2 regions of the Emticicia sp. GW821-FHT11C11 genome follow, and region 2 is predicted to be linked to the other one. Evidence: riboswitches for the same ligand, from Rfam matches in the RefSeq annotation. Region 2 holds a riboswitch; the other holds the start of a gene.
What was found. Region 2 has a riboswitch for cobalamin ahead of AC1RRY_RS05845 (TonB-dependent receptor plug domain-containing protein). Riboswitches for the same ligand answer to the same signal wherever they lie in the genome.
Positions count from the first base shown of each region.

Region 1: it holds a riboswitch for cobalamin, as region 2 does, so the genes downstream of both, metE (5-methyltetrahydropteroyltriglutamate--homocysteine S-methyltransferase) here and AC1RRY_RS05845 (TonB-dependent receptor plug domain-containing protein) in region 2, are expected to answer to the same signal.

Region 1 is NZ_JBXARV010000004.1:303,967-315,378, forward strand. It holds gene AC1RRY_RS21090 (sialate O-acetylesterase) at 1-820, opposite strand, end outside; gene AC1RRY_RS21095 (glutamine synthetase III family protein) at 843-3,035, opposite strand; gene AC1RRY_RS21100 (LTA synthase family protein) at 3,223-5,061, shown strand; gene AC1RRY_RS21105 ((2Fe-2S) ferredoxin domain-containing protein) at 5,064-5,330, shown strand; gene metE (5-methyltetrahydropteroyltriglutamate--homocysteine S-methyltransferase) at 5,359-7,674, opposite strand; cobalamin riboswitch at 7,848-8,041, opposite strand; gene AC1RRY_RS21115 (ferritin) at 8,243-8,767, opposite strand; gene AC1RRY_RS21120 (hypothetical protein) at 8,881-9,261, opposite strand; gene AC1RRY_RS21125 (glutamine synthetase beta-grasp domain-containing protein) at 9,799-10,815, shown strand; gene AC1RRY_RS21130 (GNAT family N-acetyltransferase) at 10,879-11,367, opposite strand.
Region 2 is NZ_JBXARV010000001.1:1,367,973-1,379,384, forward strand. It holds gene rpsU (30S ribosomal protein S21) at 59-253, opposite strand; gene AC1RRY_RS05795 (Ppx/GppA phosphatase family protein) at 414-1,337, shown strand; gene AC1RRY_RS05800 (NifU family protein) at 1,398-1,994, opposite strand; gene rpmA (50S ribosomal protein L27) at 2,121-2,378, opposite strand; gene rplU (50S ribosomal protein L21) at 2,454-2,765, opposite strand; gene AC1RRY_RS05815 (CBS domain-containing protein) at 2,944-3,381, shown strand; gene AC1RRY_RS05820 (DUF2721 domain-containing protein) at 3,452-3,904, shown strand; gene AC1RRY_RS05825 (lysoplasmalogenase) at 3,888-4,535, opposite strand; gene AC1RRY_RS05830 (M28 family metallopeptidase) at 4,547-5,692, opposite strand; gene AC1RRY_RS05835 (hypothetical protein) at 6,173-6,598, opposite strand; gene AC1RRY_RS05840 (5' nucleotidase, NT5C type) at 6,626-7,165, opposite strand; cobalamin riboswitch at 7,310-7,507, shown strand; gene AC1RRY_RS05845 (TonB-dependent receptor plug domain-containing protein) at 7,596-9,494, shown strand; gene AC1RRY_RS05850 (YncE family protein) at 9,500-10,564, shown strand; gene AC1RRY_RS05855 (DEAD/DEAH box helicase) at 10,699-11,412, shown strand, end outside.

The DNA of each region.
Region 1 (11,412 bases), on a different contig from region 2:
CTCCCTGTCTCCAAATCAATATTCTGGCCTTTTTACCAAATCCGGATTTGTTGGCTTTTCTCAATAATTTGCCGTAATGATATTGGAGGTCTTCATGATTATTTTCATTGCGAATCATTAGTTCATCAATGCTCGTATTGCCTACAGAACCATTAGCAATACCAATTGGAACCTTATACTTATCAATCAATTGCCTTTGTACTTCTAAACCCAGAAGACCCGCATAATAATGATTCCATTTAGCAGTGGCTGCCCAGGAATACTGATCTGTATTAAAATCAGCAAGTATAACCCTTCCGAACTTAAATTCATCGTTAAATTTCTCTATCTCAGGAGAGCTGTTGGCCTCAGCATTTGACTGTCCGTAAATAATAATGTTATCGCCACATACTACCTGTTTGGCTTCTCTGATAAGCGTAGAATCACCGGCGCCTTTGTGGGCATAAAAATAAAACTCATATACTACCAATCCGGCTTTAATGGCTGGTTGAAAAGAAAAGTCTGCGTAAGTTGCTCCTCCTGTCTGAAAGTTGAGTTTCTGCTTTTGTCTGTATATGCTATTATTGTCTTTCGTCACAATAACCGAAACATCAGTATATTCTTGCGCGAAGAATCTTCCTTTGATATCCACCAAAGCAGTATTCAGATCATCTCGTTGATAGAGCTGAGCCTCAAGCGGAAATTCATCGTACTCAATACGTTGTGCCAATGCAGATTGAAAGGCAATAATCAGGGCAAAGCCTATAATAAAAAAAGTTTGTCCAATCTTAGTTGATTGAACAAACCTTTTAGTCTTTTTTGAATATATATTTTTATTCATTCAGAGCTGCGTATAGAAATTTTTATCGAATATATAGCAATTCTCTGTATTTCACAAGTGGCCAGTCTTCGTCATCTATCAGAAGCTCCAGTTTGTCAACATGATACCTGATTTCTTCAAAGAAATCCTTAATATCGTTGCCATACAACTTAGCCCTTTGTTCAATATCTTCTACTACATTGGCCTGTTTACGGGCTTCGGTCATTTTTTCAACTCTACTCGATATCTCCGAAACACGCAACGAAATCTCCTTAATAATATTAAGCACCGGTTCTGCTTCCTTATACAGTTCCATGTCTCTCAGCGCCTTGGCTGTCTGTACCAGTTTTGCCTGATAATTAACCGCAGTAGATACTACGTGATTCATGGCCAGGTCACCAATCAGACGAGACTCAATCTGAATCTTTTTAATGTAGTTCTCCAGTTCTATTTCGTAGCGGGCATGAATTTCTCTTTCTGTCAACACACCCAGGTTTTCAAAGATACTGATGAACTCCGGTCGTAAATAGGCTTTCAGCGCTTCCGGCGCACTTGCTATATTAGATAGTCCCCTTCTGGCTGCTTCGTCTTTCCATTCGTCAGAGTACCCGTTACCTTCAAACAATATTTTCTTGGCCTCTTTGATGTAGCCTTTCAGAATCTTAACAATCACCTCTTCTTTTTTGCCCTCATGCTCTGTCATTTCAGCATCAAAATCCTGACGGAATTTAATGAGCTGGTTCGCAACAATACTGTTTAGAACCATCATAGGCTGGGCAGAATTGGCCGAACTCCCCACTGCACGGTATTCAAATTTATTACCTGTAAACGCAAATGGTGACGTACGGTTTCTGTCCGTATTATCGAGCAAAATAGAAGGTATGCGGTTTAAGCCCAGTTTGATATAGGCATTCTCACCTTTTTCGATAGATACTATTTCTTTGTTTTCGATGTCTTCCAGAACTTTAATCATTTCTGTTCCCAGGAAGATTGATACAATAGCAGGAGGAGCCTCATTGGCACCCAGGCGGTGCTCGTTACCGGCAGTTGCAATACTGGCTCTCAGTAAATCGGCGTTATCGTGCACAGCTTTAATAACATTGATCAAAAACGTTACAAAACGCAGGCTTTCTTTAGGCTTGGTACTCGGGCCTAAAAGGTTAACACCAGTATCGGTTCCCATCGACCAGTTGTTGTGCTTGCCACTGCCATTGATACCCGCAAATGGTTTCTCATGAAACAAAACCTCAAAATTGTGTTTTTTGGCTATTTTGCGCATTACATCCATCAGCAGGATATTATGATCGCAGGCCAGGTTTACTTCTTCAAAGGTCGGAGCTACCTCAAACTGTGCCGGTGCCACTTCGTTATGGCGGGTTCTTACCGGAATACCCAGTTTCAGACACTCAAACTCAAAGTCAACCATAAAGGCATTTACCCGTGGGGCAATGCTTCCAAAATAATGATCTTCCAGTTGCTGGCCTTTGGCCGGAGCATGGCCGAAAACAGTTCTACCTGCCATCATCAGGTCAGGTCTTGCATTGAATAAGGCCTTATCCACGAGGAAATACTCCTGTTCTGCGCCTAATGTAGCAGAAACTTTCTCCACATGGCGGTCAAAAATTATAGCCACTTCAGTAGCTGCTTTGTCGAGTACTGACAACGATTTCAGCAAAGGAGATTTTGAATCAAGCAGTTCTCCGGTATAAGATACAAAAATAGAAGGCACACATAAGGTACCCGTACCGGCATCGTTATAGATAATAAAAGCCGGTGACGTCGGGTCCCAGGCTGTATAGCCACGGGCTTCGAAAGTGGCCCTGATACCTCCACTCGGGAACGACGAGGCATCCGGTTCTTGCTGAACCAGCGAGCTGCCCTTAAATTTTTCTAAGGCCTTGCCATCAAAATTGATGTCAAAAAAAGCATCGTGCTTTTCAGCCGAGCCACCCGTAAGTGGTTGAAACCAGTGAGTATAATGTGTTGCTCCTTTAGAAACAGCCCATGATTTCATGGCCGATGCTACTTCATCTGCTATTTCACGATCAATTCTTTCACCACTTTTAATGGCAGTTGTTACTTTTGTATATGCCTCCGGAGAAAGCATGGCACGCATCACATCATCATTAAAAATGTTGGCACCATAGTATTCTGTTACTTTCCCTGCAGGTACATCTACTTTAATAGTTTGGCGGCGTTGGGCTTCGTCTACCGCCTTAAATCTTAATCTTGCCATTTTTTATTAGTAGTTTTGTTGAGATGTCCTATATTTGGGGTTAAAAATAGAGAAAGAACATTGATAAAAAAAGTATTTGAAACTTTTGCCCGATAAGAATTATTTCTTTTTCAGAACCAACTGCTTTCTTATTTTACGTAGCTGTCAATCTAAATCTGGCAGCCATTCATTTTACTAAACCGATTCAATGAAAGAACGCTTACAATTTTTACTGATTTATTATGGTTTTTGGGTTATATTTTTTCTGGTTGCCAGAGTAATATTTTTGGGGTATCATATTGAAGACGCAAAACTGCTGACACTTCAAACCCTGTGGGGTATTTTCTGGAACGGCATCAGGATGGATTTCTCTATGGCCGGTTATTTATCGGTTATTCCTTTTATACTGGTTTCGTTGTCTAATTTCATCAAAAAAAGCAGACTCGAAAACTGGATTTTCTCTTATACATTTATCATGGTGCTATTTGCCAATCTGATAACCGTTATTGATTTACAGGTATTTAATACCTGGGGGTATCACCTTGATGCCACTCCCCTGCGCTACCTAAAAACCCCGCGCGAAGCCTGGGCGTCTGTTAGTTCTTCTCCTTTGCTGCAGTTGTTTGTCAGTTTTCTGATATTGCTCACAGTTGCGTCTTTAATAGTTTACAGAATTATAACCCGCAATATTGATAACTGGAACTACATTGATAACCTGCCATTTATTCCGACTTCACTGCTGATAACCATTGCTTTAATTATTCCGATCAGAGGTGGCATAGGTATATCGCCTATGAACCAGAGTACGGTATATTTCTCAACTAATAATTTCGCCAATATCTCGGCTGTCAACCCGACCTGGAACTTCTTCAGCTCACTGGTGAATGGTTCCTACGACAAGGTGAACCCGTATACATATCTGCCTAAAGAAGAACTGGGCGACAATATTAAAGAACTCTACACAAGCTCGAAAACCAACCAGAAATGGCTAAAACCGAATATCAAAAAGCCGAATGTATTGATTATTATCTGGGAGAGTTTTACCAAAAAAGCAACGGAGCATAAAATTAACGGAGTAGACGTAACCCCAAGATTCAACGCTTTAACAAAAGAAGGCATCTATTTTTCTAATATATACGCCAGTGGAGACAGAACAGATAAGGGGATTCCGGCTATACTGAGCGGATACCCGGCACAGCCTATCGCCTCTATTATAACCGAACCCAGTAAATCTGCCAAGCTGCCTGTATTGAGCAAGGATTTTGAACAGAATGCATACGCTACCGATTTTTATTATGGTGGCGAGGTCGAATTTGCCAATATAAAATCATACTTGTATTCGTCTGATTTTCAGAAAATTGTGAGTAAACAGGATTTTGATTCCAAATACTGGAATTCAAAATGGGGTGCTCACGATGAAATCGTTTTCAATAAGTTTTTGACTGATCATACCGCGGTTAATCAGCCTTTCTTTTCTACCATACTCACTTTAAGCAGCCACGAGCCGTTTGAGATACCTATTGCCAATACTTTTGAAGGTGAAGACGAGCAGACAAAGTTCATGAATGCGATGTACTACGCCGATTACTCCCTCGGTAATTTTATTGATTCGGCAAAGAAACAACCCTGGTGGGATAACACCCTGATAATTATCATTGCAGACCACGGGCATCGGATTCCGCAGACCAGTAAAAAAACAGACGACTTCAAAATTCCAATGTTGTGGCTTGGCGGAGCCTTAGCTAAAACCGGCGAGGTGGTACCATCCATTGCTTCTCAGATAGACCTGTCGTCTACACTGTTGCATCAGGTCGGTATGAATGCCTATGCTTACAACTGGAGCAAAGATATTTTTGACCCGAAAACAAAACAATGGGCATTTTTTTCGTTTAATAATGGGTTTGGCTTTGTTCAGCCTGAAAAAGGACTGGTATTTGATAACATCGGAAAAAAGATGATTCAATCAGATGGCAATATCAGCACGCATGACGTTCAACTGGGTAAAGCTTTGATACAGCGCACATTTCAGGATTATTTAGATAAATAGCCATGAGCAAGATAGATACACCGGTTCATACCATTTTTGTGTGTGACGGCAGTAAATGCGGCAGATACAGTAAGGAAGTCCGGAGGGTTTTTAAAGAGAAAATCAAAGAAAACCATCTGAAAGACAATGTACTGTTAGTGAAAATGGATTGCTCAGATAATTGTGATTACGCACCCGTGGTGAGCTTTCAGCCTGAAAATGCCTGGCACGGCGAAGTTACCGAAAGAAAAGCCGAGAAGTTTTTTGATAAGTATATATTAGAAGAGTAAAGGGTAGGCCTCACCTACCCTTCGTCTTTTATGAATTAATCTGCACAGCCTTACGAATGATACCTGCTGCCTGAATCATATTCCGTAGTGCTTCTTCTGTTTCGTGCCAACCTCTGGTTTTCAAACCGCAGTCTGGATTCACCCAAAGATTCCGTGCCGGAATTACCTCCAATGCTTTGTCGAGCAGGGTAACCATTTCGTCCACCGTCGGAATCCGCGGCGAATGGATGTCATACACACCCGGGCCTATTTCATTCGGATACTTAAAGTCTGCAAATGCTTTCAGCAACTCCATTTGTGAGCGTGATGTCTCAATCGTAATCACATCGGCATCCATGGCCGCTATGTGCTCAATGATATCGTTAAATTCAGAATAACACATGTGTGTGTGTATCTGTGTTTCGTCTGTTACACCGGAAGCACTCAGTCTGAACGCATTTACCGCCCATTGAAGGTATTCATCCCATTTCGATTTCCTCAAAGGCAAACCCTCTCTGATAGCCGGTTCATCAATCTGTATTACCCTGATACCCGCTTTTTCGAGGTCGTTTACTTCATCTCTGATAGCCAGGCCAATTTGGAAAGCCGTTTGTGAGCGCGGCTGGTCGTCTCTCACAAAAGACCATTGCAGAATAGTAACCGGGCCGGTAAGCATACCTTTCATTAAACGATTCGTTTTTGATTGTGCAAAAGCCGACCAACGAACGGTCATGGCATTGGGGCGCTCAACATCGCCATAAATAGCAGGTGGTTTCACACAACGGCTACCGTAGCTTTGCACCCATCCGTTTTGTGTAAACACATAGCCTGATAATTGTTCTCCAAAGTATTCAACCATGTCGTTTCGTTCGAATTCTCCGTGTACCAACACATCAATGCCCAGATCTTCCTGCCAGCGTATTGATTTCTCAATCTCTGTTTCAATCAGTTTATCGTAGGCTTCGGTTGTTAACTCCCCCTTTTTAAGTTTTGCTCTTAGTTGTCTTATTTCTGTGGTCTGTGGGAATGACCCAATTGTAGTAGTCGGGAAAGCCGGTAAATGCAAAGTTTTTGATTGAAGTTCCTGTCTTCTTTCAAATGTACTTATACGGTTAAAATCCTGTTCTTTCAGTTTGGTAACTCTTTCTTTTACATGCGTCTTATGGATTTTCGCCGAAACCCTGCGTTGTTCTACAGCCAGTTGATTTTCTGCTAATGCAGGCAGATATTCTTTTGCAGTGGCAGGCTCTGCAAGTCGGGCAAGCGTAATTAGCTCAGAAAGCTTTTGCTTGGCAAACGATAACCAGTTCTTGATTTCAGTAGGCACCGTTTCCTCATCTTTTTCATTGTCAAGGTCACAAGGTGAGTGAAGCAACGAACATGACGGCGCTATGGCGACTCTTTCTTTGCCCAACACATCAATGGCTTTGTTAATCAAGCTCAGTGAATGCGTAAAATCGTTTTTCCAGATGTTTCGGCCATCAATAATACCCAGAGAAAGAATCTTGTCTGAAGCTTTGAATCCGGTATTGTTCAGAATAGTCTCTAATTGTTGTGGTGCTCTTACCAGATCAACATGAATGCTGTTAACAGGCAATGTGAGTGCAAGTGAAGTATTCTCCCCCAAATCTTCAAAATAGGTTGTCACCAGAATCTTTTGCTGTGGCAATGCTTCTTTGATAACCTGATAAGCCTTTTCAAAGGCAATCTTCTCGTCAGTGTTCAAATCCATTACCAGATACGGCTCGTCCAACTGAATCCACTTTGCTCCTTTGGCAGATAGCTCACGCAATATTTCAATATAAACCGGTAGCAAGGCATCTAGCAAGTCAATCTTATTGAAACCTGTTTCTTTTTCTTTACCTAATAGTAAATAAGAAACCGGGCCAATTAAAACCGGTTTGGTCGCCAATCCTTGTGCTTGTGCCTCTTCAAATTGCGTGACAGCCTTTTTTGAAAAATAGCTAAACTGCTGATTGCGTTCAAATTCAGGCACTATGTAGTGATAATTAGTATCAAACCACTTGGTCATTTCCATTGCGCTTATGTCAATGCCCTCTTTTTGTACGCCACGTGCCATGGCAAAGTACAAGTTCAGTTCATCTGCCTTCAGAGAGTTGTATCGCGGTGGTATTACGCCCAATGCCAGCGACATATCCAGTACCTGATCGTACAATGAGAAATCGTTAGACGGAATCAACTCAATACCGGCTTCTGCTTGTATCTGCCAGTTTTTCAGCCTGATCTGCTTACCTGTTTCCAGTAATTCGTCTTTTGAGATTTTACCTGCCCAGAAGGCTTCGCAGGCTTTTTTTAATTCGCGTTTGTTACCAATGCGCGGGTAACCCAGATTGTGAGTAAACATTTGATTGATTTGTTAAAGGTTATCAATACCTCGAACCCACCAATTTCCCGGTTGATGCCGGGAATCTTTACAGAATGCATAAGGCGATGCCTACCCAACTGTTATTGCACAGTTGGAACATGCGGTTTGTTCTGTAAAGTCAATGCTTGACCAAAGCCCTACTCGTGAAGGCGTAGTCATTAAGATTAACGGCAAGTCTCCTGACTTATGAACTGGTTCTGTCGCCCTTCTCATTTCACAACAATGGGCATAACTGACAAAACTTCTAACATTCAATTACAGTAGCACGTCTGTTCGTGACTTACACACGATTCCTTCTTAATTCTATTGAAACACATCAATAAAAACCGTCAACCCGATTGAAAGGTATTACGAAGACGGAACAAATATAAGCTACTTTATCTAAATGTAAAATGTTATATAGAACATTTTTCTATTAAATTATAACATTGTAGATTTATTGACTTTTAATTACTGAAATTGTAGATAAACTTTTGAATTCAAGTGTAGCATATAAACAAAAAAGCACAGGTACATACCTGTGCTTTCAATATCTGAAAAACTAAAATTAAGCTTCGCTTCCGATTTTACCGATTTCTTTGTCTATTACAAACAAGCCGGTGTCTTCTTTGCCTATTATATCGAATAGTTCAAGAGCGCGGCGTGCATTGGCTTCTTCTTCAACTTGTTCTTTCACAAACCATTGCAGGAAGTTCTCAGTTGCGTAATCTTCAGCATTGCGGCATTTCGTAACCAGTTTGTTAATAGCATGCGTAACGCTGATTTCGCTTTGAAGTGCAGTTTCGAACACACCCTGGAAAGTGCCCCACTCTAATTGCGGTGCTGCTACTTCAGGACTGATGGCTGTTCCACCAACTGAAGCCACATAATGGAAAATTTTCAGCATGTGATCACGCTCTTCGTTCGATTGGCGGTAAAGGTATTCTGCGCTTTTGATATAACCATTGCGCTCGCACCATGAGCCCATCGATAAATATTTGGCTGAAGCTTCCGCTTCCATTTTTATCTGTGCATTTAATGCAGTTTCTATTTCTTCTTTAAGAGATGTCCGAAGTCTAACTAAATCTTTCATATTGATAATAATGTTTTTTCAAAGGTATGACATTATTACAATTCAGATGACGTAATTGTTCAAAATTAACCCGGATTGATAAAATTTAGAGATAATCTAAATATAATTTAGACTTAAACTACCTCATATTCGCCTAGAACCTCGTTCAGAACCGAATTCACGTATAACGCAAATCTGGCGCCTGACAGCAGTTCTCTCAAATGGATGAGGTCACAAAGATGCAGAGTGAAAGTTTGGTTGGAGTTAGGCGCTTCAATGATGTCGAAGTCCGCCTCGTCAGATAGATCGTAAAGTTTATCTATAATATTAATTCCGTCAATTGATCTTTTGAAATTCATGAAGTTCTGAATCTTAAAAGCTGTAGTGATACCTCCGAACTCAAGAAAGATTCTGTTGGTTGCATTACATTGCCACACCAAACCTTTAGATGTTCTGTGCAGTTCAACTTTTAAATACTCAAGCACGTTCAGGCTCTCCATTTCTACTAGACTCATTAACGGTATAAACTTTATGCTACAAATTTATACTCAGTTTAGAATAAATCCAAATAAAATCAAGAATTATTTGGAACGGGTCTAAATAATTTAAGGCATGTCTATCTATATATATAAATGTATGCTTTTTTCTTCGCCCTTATAGTCTGGTATAAACTAAGTAATTCTACCTATTCACGCCGTTTGGATAGAGGCATTGAATCTTGGAAAAATCAAATCATATAAAAATGCAATTTTCAGAATTATAAGTACAATTTTTCCCTTATTCGCATTAAATTTTACTATTTTCTGGAAAAATAGGTTTCAGAAAAATACTTATATATTCATTTTTATGTAATTTTACATCAGAACAAGATAACAGTCAATCAACGCAAACAAATGCAATCTTATTATTTCTATAATTAATTGTATTTTTTAAAGAATATAAAATTTTCGACTAAAATATTTACTGTTTGAAGAATCTTATATTGTTTTTTGCCTATATATTTGCAACATATTCTTTGATTAATAACCGAAACATCTTAAAAAATTACAGCAATGGCAGTAGCTAAATTAGAGTACATCTGGCTAGACGGTTACAAACCAACACAAAGCCTTCGAAGCAAAACCAAAATAGAAAAGAATTTCAGTGGTAAATTGGAAGATTGTGATATGTGGTCTTTCGATGGCTCTTCTACTGAACAAGCACTTGGTGGTTCATCTGATTGTTTATTGAAACCGGTATTCATCTGTCCGGACCCTGCACGTTTAGGAACGGGTTATTTAGTAATGTGTGAAGTACTGAATGCTGATGGTACTCCGCATGAATCTAATGGCCGTGCTTTAATTGAAGATGATGACAACGATTTCTGGTTTGGTTTCGAGCAAGAGTATTTCTTGTGGAATCCTGAAACCAACAAACCATTGGGCTTCCCTGTTAACGGTTACCCTGCACCACAAGGCCAATACTATTGTTCAGTAGGTGCTAACAATGCGTTCGGTCGTGAAATCATTGAAGAACACCTTGAAATTTGTCTACAGGCTGGCTTAAACGTTGAAGGTATCAACGCTGAGGTAGCTGCTGGTCAATGGGAGTTTCAGGTATTTGCTAAAGGTGCAAAACAAGCCGGTGACGAAACCTGGATTGCACGCTATTTCTTAGAAAGATTAGGTGAAAAATATAACGTTTCGATCAACTGGCATTGTAAACCATTGGGCGCAACAGACTGGAATGGTTCTGGTATGCATGCAAACTTCTCAAATACTATCTTGAGAACTGCAGGCAAAAAAGAAACGTATGACATCATTTGTCAGGCGTTTGCGCCATTCGTGAAAGAACACATTGCCGTTTACGGTGCTGATAACCACCTTCGTTTAACAGGTAAGCACGAAACGCAATCAATCGATAAATTCTCTTACGGTGTTTCTGACCGTGGTGCATCAATCCGTATCCCGATTGCTGCGGTTCAGAAAGGTTGGAAAGGCTGGTTAGAAGACCGTCGTCCAAACTCAGCGGCAGATCCATACAAAGTGGCTGCGCGTATCATCAAAACCGTAAAAACTGCAGAAGTATAAGACTTTTTCGAATAATATTTTGTTTGCAAAGCCCCATGACATTGTGATGGGGTTTTTGTTTTTTTAGTCGGCAATGGTTCTCGAAAACAAAAACACCTGCGTACCTGTTCGTTTTTCTACTTCTCTTTCTTTACTAAGACCCATTTTCTCCAGAATCCTGACTGAGGCATGATTCCGGCTGTCGACATATCCAATAATTTTCTTCGGCTTCATTATATCCAGTGCGTAATCAACCAATGCCTGTGCTATTTCGGTGGCTAGTCCTTTACCCCAATAGCCTTCAAAAAGGCTGTATCCTATTTCTACCACACCCGGCGAATCTTCAGCCAGCTTGGCAAGGCCGATAATTTGCTGAGAGGCAGCATCCAGAACAAAATAATGACCCGAAACCGGCTCGGTCGTATACTTCACATACCTTTCTATGGCTTCCTGCTTAGTAAGCGCATGCCCAGTTATGTATTTCATTACAGGATACGTGAACTGCGCCTCGCTGAATTTATCAACTGTCGTTTCGTCTATTTTCAAAAAACTGAGTCTTGAACTTTTTAGCATAAAAAAACATTGGTTTTTAAAAGCAGATGTATATTAACACCACTG
Region 2 (11,412 bases):
AATATATCTATTTACAATGAACGACCGAAATTTAGTTTCGTGTCTATTGTCAATCGATTTAGATTTCTTCGTTGCTTCTTAGTTGTGTAACATAACGAGCATGAATAACTTCGTTACGACGCGCTACTGAAGGTTTCTCGAAAGCCTGACGTTTACGCAACTGACGCAATACACCGGTTTTTTCAAATTTCTTTTTAAAACGTTTCAACGCTTTATCAATAGACTCGTTTTCTTTTACATTTACTATTAACATATAAATACACCTCCTTTTGTTTGGGGTTGCAAATGTAGAAAGAATAGTTTATTTTTTCAAGCAATGGTCAGGTTTTTGTGAAATTTAATCGGTGCGGTGCTACAAGTGTTTTTTGAAAAAGTGTAGTTTTGCACTGCAAACCTCACCTAATTACTTCAGCATGAAAATAGCCATTATAGATTTAGGAACCAATACATTTCATTTGCTGATTGTCGAAAACCAACAAACACTTTACAGAGAGTCAATACCGGCCAAAATCGGTCAGGGAGGTATCAGCCAGGGTATTATTGCCGAAGAAGGTATTCAGCGGGCTTTGCGTGTTTTGAAGCACTTTAAGGCTATCATTGATAGCCATCAGATAGATACTGCTCAGATTTTTGCCATTGGCACCAGCGCTATCAGAAACGCCGCTAATAAAGAAGAGTTCACCAGCAGAGTAGCTGAAGAAACGGGTATAAATATACAGGTCATCTCGGGCGATAAAGAAGCAGAATTGATTTATTATGGAGTAAGGGAGGCGCTCCCGATCAATGAAACATCTATGGTGATGGATATAGGAGGAGGGAGCGTAGAGTTTATTATCGGTAATGGTGAGAAGATTTTCTGGAAACAGAGTTTCGAAATAGGAGGGCAGCGATTGATGGACAAGTTTATGAAGACCGACCCTATTTCCATGCGTTCAGTGCAGCAAATGGATGATTTTTTTCGTGAAAAACTGTTGCCTTTGGCAAATGCCTGCCATCAGTATGACCCCAAGACTTTGATTGGCTCCTCGGGTTCGTTCGATACTCTGATTGATATGCACTTTATGAATGAAAAGGGCCAATTACCACCGACTGAGCAAGTAGGGTTTGATTATTCCATTTCGGAGTTTTACACGGCTTATGATGAACTGGTGTTTAAAAATCATGCGGAAAGAATGGCGATTCCCGGAATGATTGAGCTGCGCGTGGATATGATAGTGGTAGCGGTATGCCTTATCAGATACGTAATACAGGCCTATGGGATTAATCATGTGAGGGTATCGAGTTATTCGCTAAAAGAGGGAATATTATCGAGAATTATGGCCAATCATGCGCTTTGATATTACAAAAAAAGAGACATGGCATTGCCATGTCTCTACCTAACATATTATCTTTATGTCTTAAACGCCTTCTGCTACTACTTCTTTTACCTCTGGTACCATTGTTGTTAATAAACGTTGGATACCGTCACGTAGGGTAACTGTAGACGAAGGACAACCGCTGCAAGAACCCTGCAGATAAACTTTCACTTGTCCGGTTATTTCATCAAAAGAAGCGAAGTTGATAGCGCCACCGTCTGACTCCACCGCCGGGCGCACATATTGGTCAAGCGTTGATTTGATTTTCGCCACTATGGCCGAATCATTCGCATCAATAATCAACGTGTTTTTATCAATCGTTTTCTGAGTAAAGACAGGATGGTTTTGCTCAAAATATATCTTCAGAAATTTCTTTATATCATAAACCACATCTTCCCATTCTGTATCCTCATCTTTGGTAATTGTGATGAAATTGGCTGCAATAAAGATTCTCCTCACAAACGGGAACTGAAAAAGGTCTGCTGCTAAAGGAGAAGCTTTCTCTTCGTCTGCAGTAGCAACTATGGTGGGATAATCGAACGACAATCCGTCAGGAGCCAGCTCAAAATTCAATACGAATTTCATTGAATTCGGATTGGGGCTCAGCTCGGTATATATCATTGTTTGGCGTTGAAGCATGACAATCGGTAGTATTAAATAATCTGTGTCTGTTTAAGAACAGTCGTTACTAAAAATAAGTTTGGTACAGGCATAAAAAAACCTGCCTTTATGGGGCAGGTCTCAAAATCTTTTACAGAACACTGATTAAGCTTCTGCTACAACGTTAACGAAAGATTTTCCGTCACGTCCTTTTTTAAATTCTACGATACCATCGGTTAACGCGAAAAGTGTGTGGTCTCTACCAACACCTACATTAACACCCGGATTATGTCTAGTACCACGTTGACGAACAATGATGTTACCAGCGATAGCGGTTTGTCCACCAAACAATTTAACGCCTAAGCGTTTGCTTTCTGATTCGCGTCCGTTTTTCGACGAACCAACACCTTTTTTGTGTGCCATGACCTTATTCTCTTTTAATTAGTGAATTGCAATGAATAAATGTTTTTGTTGCTGAGTATCTCACTCAACCTGCTTTTACGCTCCGATTTCGTCGATTTGAATTTTAGTCAAATATTGACGGTGACCGTTCTTTTTAACGTAGCCCTTACGACGTTTTTTCTTGAAAACGATTACTTTTTCGCCTTTAAGGTGTTCAAGGATAGTTGCTTTTACAGAAGCACCAGTTACGGTTGGAGCACCTACTGAGATAGTTCCACCGTTGTCAACAAGGAGTACCTTGTCGAAAACAAGTTCAGCGTTCGTTTCGCCCTCTAATCTATTAGTATAGAGCGTACGACCCTTTTCAACTTTAAATTGCTGACCTGCGATTTCTACGATTGCGTACATTTTTGAATGAAAGATTTACAATGAATACTGTTTTATTCTAAAATAGTTTCCGGTTGTGCCGTGAACATATTATTTAGGGGTGCAAAGTTAATAATATATTTTTGTTTTTCAAACTATTGCTTTCTATGATTTTTTTTATAAAATTGTCTTATGTTTTATCAACCGTAAATTTATACCTATGAAAATTCGTCAGATATTGCAAAAAAAGAAAATCAATGCGCTCTTTTCGGTTTCATCAGATACAACCGTATATAATGCGCTTGTAGAAATGGCCGATAAAAATATCGGGGCGGTTTTGGTAATAGATAACGGAAAACTTTCCGGCATTTTTTCAGAACGTGACTATGCCCGCAAAATTGTGTTAAAAGGGCTGCATTCTGACGAAACGAAGGTAAGTGACGTAATGACATCGAAAGTGATTACGATAGATATGGAAGATAAACTGGAAGATGCCATGCGTATTATGTCTGACAAGCACATCAGACACTTACCGGTAATGGACGCTGATAGGCTGGCGGGTATTATTTCCATCAATGATTTGGTAACAACAATAATCAATGAGCAAAAGGCTCAGATTGCTTCCCTCGAAAGTTATATTTCGGGCAGTTACGCATAATATCTCTTTCAAAGACCTACTTATTTTGTTTATAACGGCGAAGCCTGCAGGTTTCGCTTAATCATACCTGATGGAATTGACTATTAGTACCCCGGCGCTTCTTTTTTCTACAGTTTCATTACTGATGATTGCTTTTACTAACCGGTTTCTGGCTTTGGCAAGTCTTATTCGTGACCTGCACTTGAAATACAAAACAGAAGAGGAAAAAGAAAACATTGTTGCACAGATCAGAGGCCTGCAACGACGCATCAGAATTGTAAGGAATATTCAGGTAATAGCCATTTCGAGCCTGCTTTTGAGTGCCGTTTGTATGCTGTTAATTTTTGTAGGCAAAGAACTGGCTGCCAAATGGATGTTTGGCGGAGCCCTGATGCTTCAAATTGCAGCGCTGACGCTATCAGTGCGTGAAATTACGCTTTCAATGAATGCCTTGAAACTCGAACTCAGCGACATGGCTGAATTAATTACTCCTGAGCCTTCATACAGAAAACGAAGAAGGAATGAAGCTAAGAGCGGCGACTGATTAATAGGCCATGAATGATCAGGTATTGGGCCACAACATAGGTGCTCATAATCCAGAAGCCTGCCAAAGGTATTGACACTACGAATTTAGTAAGCGCAATGAGCGAGTCAGAGATAATGAATAAGACGGCGCCAATCAGCACTATTTCATAACTTTTATCTTTCACCTGCCTTTCACTGGCTCTGATACCCATCAGTGTTATCACAACCGAATAAAGCATGACCGGAATTTTGAAGTCTGCCGGAATTTTATTGAGCAGGAAGAACAAAAGCAAACAGGCGTATGATATAAACGGTAACCAACGGAAGTGGCGGGATTTCCCCTCTTGCTGAAACAGCAATATATAGCAAACATGCCCCAGCAAAAACGCACCTAAGCCTAGCAAAAAGAAGTTCTGATTGAATTTCTGAAACATCAGGAAGGTATCACCCAGGCAGGAGAAAAGCAGCGCAAACAACACAATACGGTCTCTTCTGGTAAAAGTTGTATGGGTATGCTGATAATAAAAAAGACCCAGGGTAATCATCAGCAGGGGTTTTGTTATATAGCCAAGCCATTCGTTTTCCAATAAGCCAGCTACAATATTTAATGCAGACAAGCCAAAGAATAGATAAGTCTGGTTACGATTCATAGTAAAGAAGATTAAGAATTGTTGAGTTGTTCTCCGATTTTCTCTGCTAATATAATAGCCTTTTCCATAGGTAAAAAATCTACGTTTGTCAGAATATCAGTCGGGCGGTGAATATTAGGCATGCGGCCATTGGCATCAAGAGCCGCCAGCGTTACTGCCGGAATACCCGCCCGCTGAAACCAGACCGAGTCAAAATCAGCTGTATGCCATGCTCCGGTTGTTACGTTTTTCAGAGCAGGAAGTTCCGCAACGGTTTGTTTGGCTATCTGTATCAGCTGGTTATCATACACAATATTAGACCAGCTGCCGGTCTGGGTAATGATTTTCAGATTCCCTTTACCTAAAGTATCAAAATTTACCAGATAAGTTTCTTTATTGAATTCGGTATAATGTTTTTTCATATAAGCTCTTGAGCCAATCATACCTACCTCTTCGGCACCTGTCAGCACCAGTTCAACATCAAGATTATCCAGATTTTCAGCCCACAATTTTTCTGCCGTGGCAATAGCTGCTGCCACGCCGGTGGCGTTGTCAGAAGCCCCGTTTGAATATCCTAAACGGAAATAATCGACGGTTCCCACTAATCCCTGCAATAGAAAATAGAAGGCTAAAATATTGCCTATCAGCATAATGAAATTATTAGGCACCAGAAACTGAGAAATGGCTATAAACTGTGCTATAATCATAAGAAGCAAACTCATTTTTAATGATTTTCTGAAATTACCTACCATTTCAGGTCTGTAAAGAACTGAAATAGGCGCTGTGTCCCAGTGTGCCATCAGAATGAGCTTTTTAGGCTTGCTGACCTCGTTATGTTTAGCCTTAACTATCAGATTATACGAAGTGACTAAGGGAGGGAAACCAGTAACCGGCGATGCGTACCAGTTGAAATACAGCATAGCCAGGGTTACAAATATCAATGTCAGAAATAAGCCAGCTATAGGGGAGAAATTAAGCGCCAATAATCCTGCCGTTAAACCCCCAATCAACCACCATACAATTGAGATGTAGGTTTTAGGTGTTTTGAACGACTCCCTTGTAACATCTCGTTCCGGAAACAAACTGCTCAGATAATCAAGCACGGGTATTTCATTAGCAGTAGCTACGCCTCTGTTAGGAAAAGATGCCAGTTTTTCTACAATTTGTTTTGCGGTCATATTGGGTTTTAGGTTTTATCTTTAGCAGAGCTAATCAAGAATCTTAAAATTTTCAATCGGTAAATCTGTTTCAGAGAACATGGTGATTTTCCTTATAAACTTATGTTTCAGACGCCAATCGTAATCACTTTTTAGAACACTAATCCTTATTGTTTTGCCTTGATTTGTATAGGTAAGATTCCCATTATTGTAATAGTATGGCTGAAAAAAGATTTTATTGCTTGTATAGAAATTTAATGAGGGGTAACCTTTTAACTCTTACTCTGTTCCATGCTTTTTAATGTGAATGTTTGTTATCTCACTTATAAAGTAAATTATTTCATCAGAATCAGATTTTTTCCTGACAATCAACCAAAAAGTTGCTATTGTAATTAATACAGCAGCGAATAAAATAATTGGGCCGATTCTCTCAGAACTAGGTATTTCTTCATCTAATGAAATTTTAAGTGGTGCTTTTAGGTTTTTGTCAATTGGTAACTTTTACTTTCTAAAGTAGTTAGTAAAATCTGAGAAATTTTTATAGTCCTGGCTGCTTATAGATATAGTTTTTTCATTTGTTCTAAAAACTAAATTTTTGTTTGATTTGTATTTTCCAACCTCATCATATTCAATGTTCCAAGCAGTGATATCAGTAATCTTTATTTCATCAAGATATTCATTTTTATGCGTGGCTATAATTATTTTATCAGAATATAAATAGTAAATGTATTTGGATAAATTGAGAATAAGATAACTTCCTAAAAAGAGGCAAAACAAAGAGCAGAAAAGTAGCAGCCATGAAACTACTGCAATTGACTGAACAAAAAACCAAAAATATCCTGCTAACAATAAAACGGCTAATGTGATAGATCGAGCATAGTTATTGTCAGGTTGTGATACTATTGTTTTTTCTTCAGTTTTTCCCATGAATACAAGGTCGTTTTTGAATGAATCTTAACTTTCATTCTCAAAAAAAGCCTCAATTTCTTTCCATGATTTGAATCTTTGATAACCGGTAACCATCTGATTATGGATGGCGCTAAACATCAGCGTTTTACCTTTAAAGGTCTTCAAGTTTTTCTCGTGGTCGTCAATCATGTAATCGGCGGCTACAATGCTTTTATCACCGCAAAGTACAATATTCCGCCATGAAATAAACGGAAAGTGTTCTTCCAGCCAGTCCATTTTATCTTTCAATGAATTAGGGAACTCGGTGGCTGCCGATACGATGAATACTTCAAATTTTTCATGCAGTTTCTGTACCACTTCTACGGCATCAGCCATTACTTCTACATCTCTGAAAAAACCCGGTTTAAATATTTCTTCTCTTATTTTGTGATAGTTTTTTTCCTCGAAAATCTCAAAATATGCTTTGTTTTCAAAATGCTGCTCAGTAAAAGCGGTACCTACCAGATGGTTATAAGTTCTGAGGATTTTCTTTCCAGTGGCTGCCATTACGTCGTCCATATCAATGGCAATTCTCTTTTTGGTCATTCGTATTAAGGTTTTGTATGTGCGAATATAAACATAGATTTTACAACATTTAACAAGTATAAGCATCTGTTTTCAGAATTAGTATTAACGTGACATGAACTACTATTTTTTTGTGCAATTGCTGTTAATTTTAAAAATCATTTTACCTTTGCATCAGTTTTAGGTGCCTTATGCGATTTCCGATAATCGTCTCAAGGCTTAAAAGGGAATCCCGTTCAAACCGGGAGCTGTCCCCGCAACTGTAAGTTTCATTGATGCATTTCGTCTTCATGGCCACTGTTATACGGGAAGGCCGGAAATGCTGAAACGAGTCAGGAGACCTGCCCAGGACTATCCTTATTTGCGCTTTACGGAGGATAAAAGCAAATGAGCGACAGGATATCATTCATTTTATATTCATTAATTTTTGAGCATTTCCATTAAATGCTTTTTGTCGAAGGTATTCTCCTTTGTATTTGCGTGGTTTTTACTACCGCAGGTAAATGTCTTTGCCCAAACCGATTCGACACGAATGCTGGATGAGGTAGTGGTGAAAACCTTTACCCCAACTCGTTTTATGGCGGGTTTGAAAATCCAAAGCATCGATTCAGCAGCCATACAGCAGGCGAAATTTCAGACACTGGCAGAGTTCCTGAGTTTTCAGGCACCGGTTAATTTCCGGCCATATGGTAACGGACAACTGACCACCGTGGGACTGCGAGGTACCTCGAGTAACCATACTGCAGTGCTCTGGAATGGTATCAATATTAATTCGCCAAGCACTGGGCAGAGCGATTTTTCTACGCTTCCCGTGGCAGGTTTCGACTTGCTGGCTATTCAATATGGATCTTCGTCCTGTGTAGTTGGTTCTGATGCGGTCGGAGGGAGTATTCTTCTCGATTCAAAACCTGTTTGGGAAAAGAAAATGCAGGCGAGTTTCGGACAAAGACTGGCCAGTTTCGATAACAGACAAAGCCAACTGTCAGTGCGGCTATCTGATAAACGTATTTCTTCTAAAACCGTATTTTATAAAGGGGTGTTGAATAACGATTACCCTTATACCGAGCGGAATTATTATCCGGTAGAGCGCTCTGCTACGGCATCAAAAGGATTCATACAGGATTTGTTTTATCTGACTAAAAAACAGGACCAGATTTCGCTGAATATCTGGTTGTCGGATAATAGTGTCGAGATTTCGCCGCAGTCAATTAATACAAGAGAATTGTTGCAGACCCAGGCAATCAGGGTTCTGAATACTTATCAGTTCAGGAAACTGACCGTGAGAGGTGGGTATGTACAGGATATAACCAATTATGGGAAAGGTAACTTTATTAAACCCAGCCGCACAGCCATAGACCGTTTTCTGGTTCGGGTGGAGCATGAATGGCAAATTTCAAAACTAACTGCACATATTGGTACAGAGGCGGCTAATGTGGTGGCGCACGTTGATGAGTATGAAAGAAGAAAAATCTCTGAAAACCGACTCGATCTTTTTGCCTGGTTGCGCTATCAGGTTTCCTCGAAATTTCTTGCTTCGCTCAATGTGAGGCAGGCATTTGTGAAAGGCTTTGAGCCGCCGATGGCTCCGGCATTAGGGTTCGAGTATCAGCTTGCTAAAGCTATTAAGTTAACAGGTAATGTTTCGCGCAGCTACCGCGTACCCACCATGAATGAGCGTTACTGGTCTGAATTGGGAGACCCCAATCTGAAACCTGAAGACGGATTCAATAAAGAACTCGGTATCAGTTGGAATAAGGCAAAAAACGCTTTCAGTTTCAGTTCATCTCTGAACGTCTATCATAATCTGATTGACAACTGGGTATACTGGAACCCAGAGATAGGGTATCGCGTACAAAACCTGCAACAAGTACTGGCTAAAGGCATAGAACTATCTCATAAAACACAGTTTCAGCAGAAGCGATTGACTTTAGGGTTGAATACACAATATGCCTATACGCTTTCTTCACAACGGAAGGCTTATGACAATTTTTCGGCCGATGTGATAGGCAAACAACTGATTTATATTCCGAAGCACAATTTTACTGCCAATTTATTCTACCAGACCCGAAGCAAAGGCGAGTGGATGAAAACACACGGAATGCCATTCCGTGCTACGCTTCAATGGCAGACCAATAGCCGCAGGTACTACACCTTCGACAACTCCAAGTGGTTCGATGGCCAGCAGCTTGTGAATGTAATACTGGAAAGCGGTTTACAATGGAAACACGTTGACGGTCAATTGTTTTTTCAGATCAATAATGTATTCGATGAGTTGTATCTCAATTCGAAACGCAATGCCATGCCAGGCAGAAATTATGCAATCAACTTAGTTATAAACATAAATAAATAATCCAGATGAACTACAGAAAATTATTACTGATTGGTTTTGTTTCTATTGCTCTTTTTTCTTGTGAAACAAAAGAAGCAGAACCCGCACAACCGTATGACTCAGGTGTGATTGTGATAAATGCCGGAAACTTTTTTGATAATAACGGCTCTCTCTCATTGGTAGACCGCAATTCAAAAACGGCGTCGCTTGATATATTTCAAAAGGAAAATAGCCGCTCGATAACCGGAGGGATAGCAGATTATGCGGAAGTTGATGGGAAAGGCATCATATTGGTTGATAACTCAACAACTGGGCAGGATAAAATTGAAATTGTAAATGCCCGCACTTTTAAATCTGTTGCCACTATTCCGTCGAGTGAGATTGAAAACCCCCGCCAGGCTGTAAAAGTGAGCGCTAACAAAGCCTATGTAACTGCCTGGGCAGAAACAGGTGCTTATCCCGATTTTTATATCAACAAAGGTTATGTAGCTGTACTTGACTTGACAACTAACAAAATAACCAAGAAAATACCTGTACAAAAAGGTGCAGAAAGCATTGTTGTGGTAGGGACCGAGGCCTTTGTAAGTGATGCAAACGATGGGGTGATTCAGGTAATAGACACACAGACTGATACTTTTAAACAAGAGATTAGTGGAGTGGGTAGCATCAGTAGCTTACAGGCAGATGCCAATGGTAAAATATGGGGTTTTGTATATCAGGATGTAGTGAGAATAAACCCACAAACCAAACTGGTAGAAGCAAGAATTAAAGTAGGCGGCAATGGTGACAAAACACTCGGAAATCTGACTTTCAGTGCCGATAGAAAAACTATCTATTTTTCTTTTTCACATTGGAGCGAGGTGGGTGAAACCTTTAGTTTTAATATAAATGATGCTACCATTTCAACATCGACTCCTTTAATTAAACGCACCTTTACTGCCTTCGGATTTGATCCAAAAGAGAATATAATCTATGGGGGTACTACGCCGTCATACAAACAGGCAGGCTATGTTTTCAGATACAAGCCGACTGGCGTATTGATTGATTCAGTTAAAGCTGAAATCGCCCCGAGCAGGTTTTTATTTAAGTAATGCATCAGCTTTAAATTGATTGGTAAAGTAACTAAAGAATGCATAGAATAGCTGATGATTCGGCCATTCTATGCATTCTTCATTTCTAAATGCTATCTTTACGTTTTTACCAATCTATAATTTCAGAACAAAACTTGCAATTTAGCGAATTTAACCTTCATGAAGACCTGTTGTCTGGCGTAAGCGCCATGAATTACATTCAGGCCTCACCCATACAGGAACTAACCATTCCACTCATTCTTGCAGGAAGAGACCTCCTGGCTTCCGCACAAACCGGCACAGGCAAAACAGCGGCTTATCTTATTCCTTTACTTGATCAGGTGGTGCGCCAACAAAGCAACCAGACATCGGTACTGGTACTTGTACCAACCCGCGAACTGGCTAAACAGATTGACGAGCAAATTGAAGGATTCAGTTATTTTATCAATGCTACCAGTATTGCCATATATGGCGGTGGTGTAGGTGAAGAATGGGATCAACAGCGAAAAGCTCTGGTGCACGGAGCAGATATAATCATTGCTACGCCCGGGCGGTTGATGGCCCACATGAAATCTACAGAAGTGAAGTTTGACCATATCAAATGTCTCGTACTTGATGAGGCAGATAAAATGCTTGATATGGGTTTTTCGGATGATATCCTTTTTATACTGAAACAACTTCCGGCCAAACGGCAGAATCTGATGTTTTCGGCTACCATGCCCCGGAAAATAAGAGACTTTGCCAATAAAATTCTGAATAATCCTGAAGAGGTCAGACTGGCAACTTCTAAGCCTGCCGAAGGGATAGACCAGCAATTTTATTTAGCCAACGATACACAGAAAATTCCGTTACTGGCACATCTGCTAAAA